DNA from 2 places in the Kocuria sp. HMSC066H03 genome. Region 1 is predicted to be linked to the other one. Evidence: predicted binding sites of a transcription regulator. Region 1 holds the regulator's gene; the other holds the start of a gene.
The links. Region 1 encodes HrcA, which represses chaperone genes, less so after heat shock. Its sites were predicted from a motif close to TTNGCACTCGNNNNNNNCGAGTGCNAA; they were not measured.

Region 1 (4,621 bases):
CGGCCTGAAGGTCCCGGTCCCCCTTGGCCAGTGCCTGCACCAGGCTCAGCAGAGGCCGCGGCTGCGGTTCACGCGCGACTGACTTCACGGCCACGGTCATCCGGTCCTTCTCACCGTCCCTGAAGGTGCACGTGGCGCGGGTGCCGTGGCCGTCCACGAGGTCGAGGAGCTCGCCGGCGCGAAGCCGGCGCACGGTCACCGCGTGGCGCGCCTCGGGCCCGTGCACGTCGAGGAGCTCCCCCGGACGGGCCCGGGAGAGCCCCTCACCGGGGTGGTGGAAGACGGGGTTGGTCACTGGTCGTTGAACCGCCCGCGCAGCCGGGAGAAGAATCCGCCCGAGCCGGTGGCGTTGACCGTGGTGCCGTCGTGGGCCTCCTCGTCCCGCAGCTGCGCCAGCCGCTGCACGAGCTCACGCTGCTCGCCCGTGAGGTTGCGGGGGGTCTCCACCTCGAAGTGGACTTGCAGGTTTCCGCGTCCCTTGCCGCGCAGGTGCGTCACGCCGAGCCCGTCGAGGGTCACGGTGGCACCTGACTGGGTTCCGGGCTCCACGGCCACGCTGCGGGTGCCGTCGAAGGTCTCCAGGGTCACGGTGGTGCCCAGGGCGGCCGCGGTCATGGGGATGCGCAGCCGGGCGTGGAGGTCGTCCCCCTCGCGGTGGAACGTGGGGTCCGGGTCCACCTTGAGCTCCACGAAGAGGTCGCCGTTGGGCCCACCGGCGGTGCCGGCCTCGCCCTGGCCGCCCAGGCGGATGCGGTTGCCGGACTGGATGCCGGCGGGGATCTTCACAGTGAGCGGGCGACGGTCACGCACCCGGCCCTCGCCGTAGCACTCGTGGCACGGGCTCTCGATCACGGTGCCGAAGCCGTTGCACTGCGAGCACGGGCCCTGAGTGGTGACCATGCCCAGGATGGACTGGCGCTGGTACTGCATGTGCCCCGAGCCGCGGCACATGCTGCACGTGGTGGGGCTGGTGCCGGGCTGGCAGCAGGAGCCCTCGCACGCGGGGCACACCACGGCGGTGTCCACGGTGATGTCCTTCTCCACCCCGAACACGGCGTCCTTGAGGGAGATGCGTACGTTGATCAGTGCGTCCTGGCCCTGCCGGGTGCGGGACTGCGGGCCGCGCTGGCCGCCCGCCCCCGCACCCTGGAAGAACGTCTCGAAGATGTCGGAGAAGCCGAACCCGGAGCCCGGGAAGCCACCGCCGAAGCCGGTGTCCGTGCCGTTCTCGTTGCCCGTGGCGTCGTAGACCCGGCGCTTGTCGGGGTCCGAGAGGACGTCGTTGGCGTGCGAGACGCGCTTGAACTCCTCCGCGGCCTCCGGTGACGGGTTGACGTCCGGGTGCAGCTTGCGCGCCTTCTTGCGGTAGGCGCGCTTGATCTCTTCGGCGCTGGCGTCACGGCTCACGCCGAGGGTTTCGTAGTGGTCGCTCACGATGTCGTCGCTTCTGCTTTCGTCGGGTCTGTGGTCTCGGTCGGGGCGGCGCCGGCGCGGCGCTCAGTCCCCCAGGTTCCTGGAGAGGTATCGGGCCACCGCGCGCACGGAGGCCATGGTGGTCGGGTAGTCCATGCGGGTGGGTCCCACCACGCCCACCTTGGAGGCGGCGCGCGGTCCGTAGCCGGTGGCCACCACGGAGGCTTCTGCCAGCGGGTCGTCGCACTCCTCGGAGCCGATCCGCACGGCCACCCCGCGCTCGTCCTGCTGCATCTCGGACAACAACCGCAGCATGGTCACTTGTTCCTCCAGGGCCTCCAGCACCGGGGAGATGCTCTGCGGGAAGTCGCCGCTGAACCTCGCGAGGTTGGCCGTGCCGGCCATCACCAGGCGGTGCTCGTCCGTGGCCGAGGCGAGCAGGGAGAGGGTCTCCCCGACGGCGTCCCCGGCCTCGCGCAGCTCCGCGGGCAGCGTTTCCCCCAGTCCGGCGACGGCGCTCGGCACGGCATCCAGCGCCTGTCCCAGTACCCGGGCGAGCACGCGGGCACGCAGCTCCAGCAGCTGGGGCTCGTCCAGCGCGGTGCGCAGCTCCACGGCCCGCTGCACCACGCGGCCCGAGGTGGGGATGAGGATGACCAGCACTGCCGCGCCCACGTCCACGAGCTCGACGTGGCGCACGGTGGTGCCCGTGCGCACGGGGTACTGGATCACCGCCGCCTGGTGGGTCAGCTGCGCGAGCAGGCGCACCGTGCGCTCCATGACGTCGTCGATGTCCTGCGCGTCCTCCAGGAACACCTGGATGGCGCGGCGCTGGGCCGGGCTCAGCGGCTGGACCGCGGCGATCTGGTCCACGAACACGCGGTAGCCCTGGTCGGTGGGGATCCGCCCGGAGCTGGTGTGCGGTGCCACGATGAGTCCGGCGTCCTCGAGGGCCGCCATGTCGTTGCGCACCGTTGCCGAGGACACGGGAAGCCGGTGGCGCTCCACGAGCGCCTTGGAGCCCACGGGTTCGCGGGAGTGGACGTAGTCCTCCACGATGGCCCGCAGGATCTGCACCCTGCGCGGATGGTCCATGGTCCTCACCTCCCGTGGCGTGTCGAGCAACGGGCCGTGCGCCCGTCGTGGCCGAGCACCAATTTTGGCACTCATCCAGTCACAGTGCTAATCCCCCAGTCTAGGGCGCAGGTGTCCCGGGGCCGCTTTGGTACGCTCGCGGCTGATCTGCCCGCGGCACCGAGGAGGAACCCGTGAACGCACCCGGCTGGGGCTGGGGTCCCCAGGACCTGGACAGCCCCGAGGTGTCCCGCACCCGGCCGAGGGCGCGCGAGGTCGCGGTGGCGCGCGACATGGTGCTGGAGGACGTCGAGACCGGGTGGGTGGGCGCCGTCGTCAGCGTGGAGGTGATCGGCGGCATGCGCGTGGTGGGGCTCGAGGACCGCCACGGCCGGGTCAAGACCTTTCCGCTGGGGCCGGGCTTTCTGCTGGACGGCGAACCCGTGCGGCTCACACCCCCGGCGCCGCGGACCGCGCCCACCGGCAAGCGCATCACGCGCTCCGGCTCCGTGGCGGTGGAGGGCCTCAGGGCGTCCGTGGCCAAGGAGTCCCGCGTGTGGGTCGAGGGCTACCACGACGCCGAGCTCGTGGCCAAGGTCTGGGGGCACGACCTCGCGGTGGAGGGCATCGTGGTGGAGCCCCTGCACGGCATCGACGACCTGCCCGCCGCCATCCGCGACTTCAACCCCGGCCCGCAGCGACGCCTGGGGATCCTGGTGGACCATCTGGTGGCCGGCTCCAAGGAGTCCCGCATCGCCGAGCAGGCACTGCGGGTTCCGGGTGCCGCGGACAACGTGCTGATCCTGGGACACCCCTACGTGGACATCTGGCAGGCCGTGAAGCCCTCCGCGCTGGGCATCCCCGCGTGGCCCGTGATCCCGCGCGGCGTGGACTGGAAGACCGGCATGGCCAAGGCATTGGGACTGCCCCACCGCACCCCGCAGGACGTGGGCCGCGCGTGGCAGCAGATCCTCACGCGCGTGAACACGTACGCGGACCTGGAGCCTGCGCTGCTGGGCCGCGTGGAGGAGCTCATCGACTTCCTGACCGCGGACCAGGGCACCGCGCGCTGAGCCGTCCCCGGACACGGGCGGCTGCAGGGGTCCCGCGGTGTGACGCACACCGTGGCAGGCTCCCAGACGGCCCCGGTATCATCGGGGGAACCAGACCCCCGCTCTCCCGTCTGGTCCGGCTACCGCCCCTGAAAGGGACACCCACTCGTGACTGACGTTGCCTCCACGCCCTCTGCCTCCGCCCAGGACTCCGCCGCGCCGTTCGAGTCCGTGCACCCGGTGGCCCAGCCCCTGGACGTCAACCAGGACCGCCAGTGGGCCACCCTGGCCCACCTCGGCGGCGTGGTGGGTGTGATCCCCAGCTACGTGATCCACCGCGTGTTCAAGGACCGCGGGCCGTTCACCGCGCAGGAGTCCCGCGAGGCGGCCAACTACACCATGCTCCCCAGCATCATCGTGCTGGGCGGCATCCTGCTGTCCCTGATCCCCGTGGTCGGCGGCGTGTTCTCCGTGGTCGCGGCCGTCACCTGGGTGCTCCTGGCGGTGACGTCGGTGCGCGCAGGCATCAAGGTCAACCGTGGCGAGCCCCACCAGTACCGCGCCAACACGCACCTCTACGACCGCTTCACCGGCCACCGCGGCTGACTCGGGGCACGTCCCGGCTGCGGTGGGCACGACGAGTGCCCGACGCCGCGTGGCGACCCTGCCGCCCTTGTCACCAGCCGAGCAGCCGCCGCGTCACGGCGTCGGCCATCAGGCGGCCCGCATCCGTGAGCACCGCCGTGCCCGCGAGGGCCGCGGGGCCGTCCAGCCAGCCGTCCGCAATCAGTCCGGCCACGGCACGGCGACCCTCCGGGCGCAGGGACGAGACCGGGATGCCCTCGCTGATCCGGATGCCGAGCATCACGTGCTCCACGTACTGGGTGTCGGCGTCCAGCGTCTCGCGACCCACCGCGGGTGAGACCCCCGCGCGCACCTTGTTCGTGTAGGGCAGCGGGTGCTTCAGGTTCCACCAACGCACCCCGTCCACGTGGGAGTGGGCTCCGGGGCCGATGCCCCACCAGTCCTGGTTGCGCCAGTAGGCGATGTTGTGCGCGCTGCGGTTCTGCTCCGCGGTGCGA
Region 2 (4,621 bases), on a different contig from region 1:
CCGGGGCGGTTCCGCGGGGACCAGGGCGATCCGCCCGTCGATCTCCTCGCCGGACAGGGACGAGCTGGCGCCCGAGTACTCCTCGGCGGGGGCGGCCACCTTGACACTGTGCCCGCGGTCCAGCGCGGCCTGCGCGAGCACCGACAGTCCCGGGGACGAGATGCCGTCGTCGTTGGTGACCAGGATGTGCATGGGATCCATGGTGGCACGCGGCCCGGGCCCGGACCAGGGTGGCGTCCCCTGTGACCAGGCCCGTCAGGAGAGGGTGCGCACCGTGATCTGGCGGGCAAACTTCTCGATGGTCGTGCGGTTGCCGGTGCCGAGCCCGCGGCGGGCCACGTTCAGCGCTCCCGCCGAGGCACCCAGGGCCACGGCATCCACCAGGTCCAGCCCACGGGCCAGCCCCACGGAGATGCCCGCGGTCATGGAGTCCCCCGCCCCGCGGTGGTCCAGCGGCGTGATGGACGGCGCCGAGACCTCCCGCACGGTGTCCTTCTCCACGAGCAGCGCCGGGTCCTTGGCGCGCGAGACCACGACGGCGCCCGCACCCCGTTCCACGAGCGCCCGGCCGGCGTCCACGAGGGACTCGGGGGTGTCGTCCGAGCCGAGGTCCAGGTCCCGGACCTCCTCGTGGCTGATCTTGAGCACGTCCACGTGGGCGTCCACGGCGGCCAGCGCAGGAGCGCCGCTCAGGTCCGCGACCACGGTGGTCCCCGCGTCCCGGGTGTCCCGGATGAGCCGCCCGAAGAACGACGCCGGCAGCACGTCCCCGGGTTCCGCGCCCGTGACCGTGAGGACGTCCGAGGCCAGGGCGTCCACGAACGCGGTGCCGTAGAGGTCGTCCAGCTCGTGGCGGGAGAGCTCGGGCGGGGGCATGTGGGCCACGGTCTCCCGGTCCTCACCGCGCAGGTCGTACACGTAGCCGCCGTTGCCGTACCCGTAGCGCACGGCGTTGACCTGCATCCCGAGCCCGTCCAGCATGGAGCGGATCAGGGTGCCCAGCTCACCACCGAAGGGACCGTTCACGGAGACGTCCGCGCCCAGGGAACCGGCCATGCGGGCCACCCACAGGCCCTGCCCGCCGGGGTGCATGTGCACGTCCGACTCGTGGGGGCTGCGGTTGCGGTTCGCCGCCGGCTCCGTGATCTCCGTGATCAGCAGCGGCGTGGGAACCAGGATGGACAGGCGCGGCGCGGCGCCGGAGCGGGTCTCGGTCACGAACGAAAGCTACATCACACCATCCCTGGTGAACAGCACATGGAGGTGCCACCATGGTGGGATGAATTCCACCGCACCGGTCCGCATCGTGGAGGGTCAGGCCGCGAGCGAGCACACCCTGCAGGCCCTGAGCGCGTACTTCAGCGAACTGGACCACCGGATCGACGGCGGGTTCGACCCCGAGCTCACCGAGGTCTCCGGCCCGGAGGACGTGACGCCTCCCCACGGGGACTTCTTCCTCATGACGGACCTGGTCACAGGAGCCGTGATCGCCTGCGGAGCGGTCCGGCGGATCGACGACGAGCGCGTGGAGCTGCGCCGGATCTGGGTCACCCCGGAGCACCGCGGCAGGGGCCACGCCCGCACCCTGGTCCGAGCCCTCGAGAACAAGGTGCGCTCCTTCGGTGCCAGCACGGCCGTGGTCTCCCTGAACCCGGAGATGACCGAGGGCATCGCGATGTTCCGCAACCGCGGCTACGAGCCCGTGGAGCCCTTCCACCGGGACACCACCGCCTCGGTGTTCCTGGGGCGGGTGCTGTAGGGCCTCAGTCCCGCGCGTCCCGCGTCCTCTTGTCGTTCGCCTTCTCGATGGCCTCCACCAGCTCGTCCTTGGTCATGTCCGAGCGACCCTGCACGTCCAGTTCCTGAGCGATCCCGTAGAGGTGCTCTTTGGAGGCGTTCGCATCCACTCCCCCGGCGGTGTCCTCGGAGTTGAGCCCGCCCTGCTCCGCGCTGGCGTCCGACGGGCCGTTCTCCTCCTTGGGCTCCCAGTGGTCCCCCACCTTCTCGTGGGTGTGCTTCACCGCGGCCCACGCGGTGCGGGCCGCGCGGGACTCGTCGTGGTACTCGTCCTCCGCAGAGTCGTACGCCTGCGCGAACGTGTCCTGCGCCTTCTCGTCCGAGCGCCGCAGCGTGGACGGAATCTCGTCCTGACGTGCGCGACCGTTCTTCCCCGCCTTGGGCACGGTGTCCTCCTGCTGCTGGGAACGTCTCTGGTGCTTCGATTCTAGGAACGACGACGCCGCCCGCCCCACCCTTTCGGGCCCGACGTGGCCCCCGTGCGCCTTGAGCTGAATCCACTCAACTTTGATGCCCCAACCCTTGGCACCTTGCCGGGAAGAGTGCTAATTTATGAGCAGTTGAGTCAGGGGTACTCAAGGAACGTGACGGCTCCTCGTCCACCGGTTTCACGGGGGCTCCGGGGCGCACCGCGGACGAGTCGCACAGGAAAGGAACAGCAGTCATGGCAACCTTCGATCCGTTCTCCGAGGTCCAGAACTTCGCCAACCAGGTCCTCTCCACCCGCAACGGCCTGGAGCAGATGCCCATGGACCTCTTCCGCCGGGGCTCCAACTACTACCTCGCCGCGGACCTCCCGGGCATCGACCCCACCAGCGTGGACGTGGACGTGGACGGCCAGCTGCTGACCATCCGCGCGCAGCGCCGCCTGCCCTCCGCAGAGAAGGACACCAAGTGGATCGTGCGCGAGCGCCGCAACCACTCCTTCGTGCGCCAGCTGAACCTGGGCCAGGGCATCGACACCGAGAACATCACCGCCGCGTACGACAACGGCGTGCTGACCGTGACCATCCCCGTGTCCCCCAAGTCCCAGCCGCGCAAGATCCAGGTGGCCACGGGCCAGAACCAGGACAACGTGGTGCTGGAGAACGGCCAGCAGGAGCAGCAGGCCGAGTCCAGCGAGGGCTCCGAGAGCTGACCGCCCCGGCGTCAGCCGGCACGCACTGAGTGAGCCACGAGGGCCCGCGGGAGATCCCGCGGGCCCTCGGTCACGCGCGGGGGCCTGGGACTCACCCCGCGAAGAAGAACCGGGTGAGGTGGAAGAACACCGGTGCCGCGAAGACCAGGGAGTCCATCCGGTCCAGGATCCCGCCGTGGCCCGGGATGAGCGCCCCGAAGTCCTTGATGCCGCGGTCCCGTTTGAGGCTGCTCATCACGAGCCCGCCCACGAAACCCAGCAGGCAGGACACCAGGGCCAGCACCCCGGCCTGCCACGGGGTGAACGGGGTCAGCCACCACAGCGCCGCCCCCAGAGCCGTGGCGGAGAGCACCCCGCCCACGAAGCCCTCCCACGTCTTGTTCGGGCTCACGGTGGGCGCGATCCGGTGCCGGCCCACGGTCTTGCCCCACAGGTACTGCAGGACGTCCGAGCCCTGCACCACCACGGCGAGGAACAGCAGCAGCGCGCCCGCCTCCACGCCACCGGAGCCCACGGCGGAGCCGTCCGCCGCGGCCCTGCCCTCGTGGATGGCCACGGGCAGCTGCAGCACCGCCGGGAGGTAGCTCAGGGCGTAGACGCACACCATGAGCCCCCACTGGCTCAGGGCGGCCCGGTGCAGGAACGACTCCGTGCGCCCGGACAGCGCGAGCAGCACGGGCAGGAACAGGAACGCGTACACCGGGATGAAGATGGCGAACATCCCGTACCAGTGCTCCCACACGAACCAGAAGTGCAGCGGGGCGAGAACCACCATGATCCAGCTCAGCACCCTCCGGTCCCGTTCCCCGGGCGGCAGCAGGTTGGCGAACTCCCGCAGGGCCAGCAGGGACAGGGCGAGGAACAGCAGCACCACCGCGGTCTCCCCCAGTGCCAGGCTGCCCACGAGCACCGCCACCATGATCCACCACGCGAAGATCCGCTGCCGCACGTTGAGCAGCGTGGCCCGCAGCCCTTCCGACGCCGTGCGCCGGTACATCATCTCCGCCACCACGGTGGCGAGCACCAGGAACCCCAGCAGCCCGGCGAGGAACCACCACGTGGGTCCGCCCAGCAGTCCGAACTCCACGGCGGCCTACCCCCTCTCCCGCAGTTCGCGCGCCACGGCCCGCAGCCGGGTGACCACGGTCAGCGCGCACCCCAGCGCCACGAGCACGAGCGTGACCCACAGGACGCTCCCGCGCGGCCACCCCCACCACGGCTCGGTGGCGCTCAGCAGGATCCCCGCCAGGAGCAGCCACATGCGCCGCTGCTTGGGCAGCACCCCGCCGAACTGCTGCGCGCACCCCACGCTCACACCCAGGGTCCGCACGTAGGCGGTGAGCACCGCGAGGCCCCCGGCCAGCCACCCCAGGGCAGCACCGCCCGCCACGGACGACGCCGCCCAGCCGGCTCCCGCGAGCAGGGCCAGGTCCGAGATCCGGTCCGGCACCTCGTTGTAGAGCTCCCCCGTGGGTGTGCGCAGCCCGCCCTCCACGGCGAGCATCCCGTCGAACATGTTGCACAGCAGACGCAGGGGGATGCAGAGCGCGGCGAGGACGAGCGCGAGGGTGCGGGCGGCGTCGTCCGCGTGGACCGAGACCACCAGGCACCCGCAGCCCACCAGGGAGACGAGCACCGAGGCCACCGAGATGTGGTTGGGGCGCAGTCCCGCGCGCTGCAGGGCGC

Region 2: HMPREF2833_RS08285 (Hsp20/alpha crystallin family protein) is a predicted target of HrcA. The motif match lies at 2,320-2,346, and genes of this name have one in related genera.

Annotation. Positions count from the first base shown of each region.
Region 1 covers NZ_KV807509.1:154,904-159,524, reverse strand. The annotation lists gene HMPREF2833_RS09575 (16S rRNA (uracil(1498)-N(3))-methyltransferase) at 1-295, opposite strand, end outside; gene dnaJ (molecular chaperone DnaJ) at 292-1,434, opposite strand; gene hrcA (heat-inducible transcriptional repressor HrcA) at 1,498-2,508, opposite strand; gene HMPREF2833_RS09560 (DUF3097 domain-containing protein) at 2,682-3,560, shown strand; gene HMPREF2833_RS09555 (DUF4870 domain-containing protein) at 3,708-4,145, shown strand; gene hemW (radical SAM family heme chaperone HemW) at 4,216-4,621, opposite strand, start outside.
Region 2 covers NZ_KV807506.1:1,089,228-1,093,848, reverse strand. The annotation lists gene surE (5'/3'-nucleotidase SurE) at 1-192, opposite strand, end outside; gene HMPREF2833_RS08300 (1-phosphofructokinase family hexose kinase) at 256-1,218, opposite strand; gene HMPREF2833_RS08295 (GNAT family N-acetyltransferase) at 1,280-1,759, shown strand; gene HMPREF2833_RS08290 (ChaB family protein) at 1,764-2,183, opposite strand; gene HMPREF2833_RS08285 (Hsp20/alpha crystallin family protein) at 2,462-2,935, shown strand; gene HMPREF2833_RS08280 (phosphatidate cytidylyltransferase) at 3,027-4,022, opposite strand; gene HMPREF2833_RS08275 (CDP-alcohol phosphatidyltransferase family protein) at 4,029-4,621, opposite strand, start outside.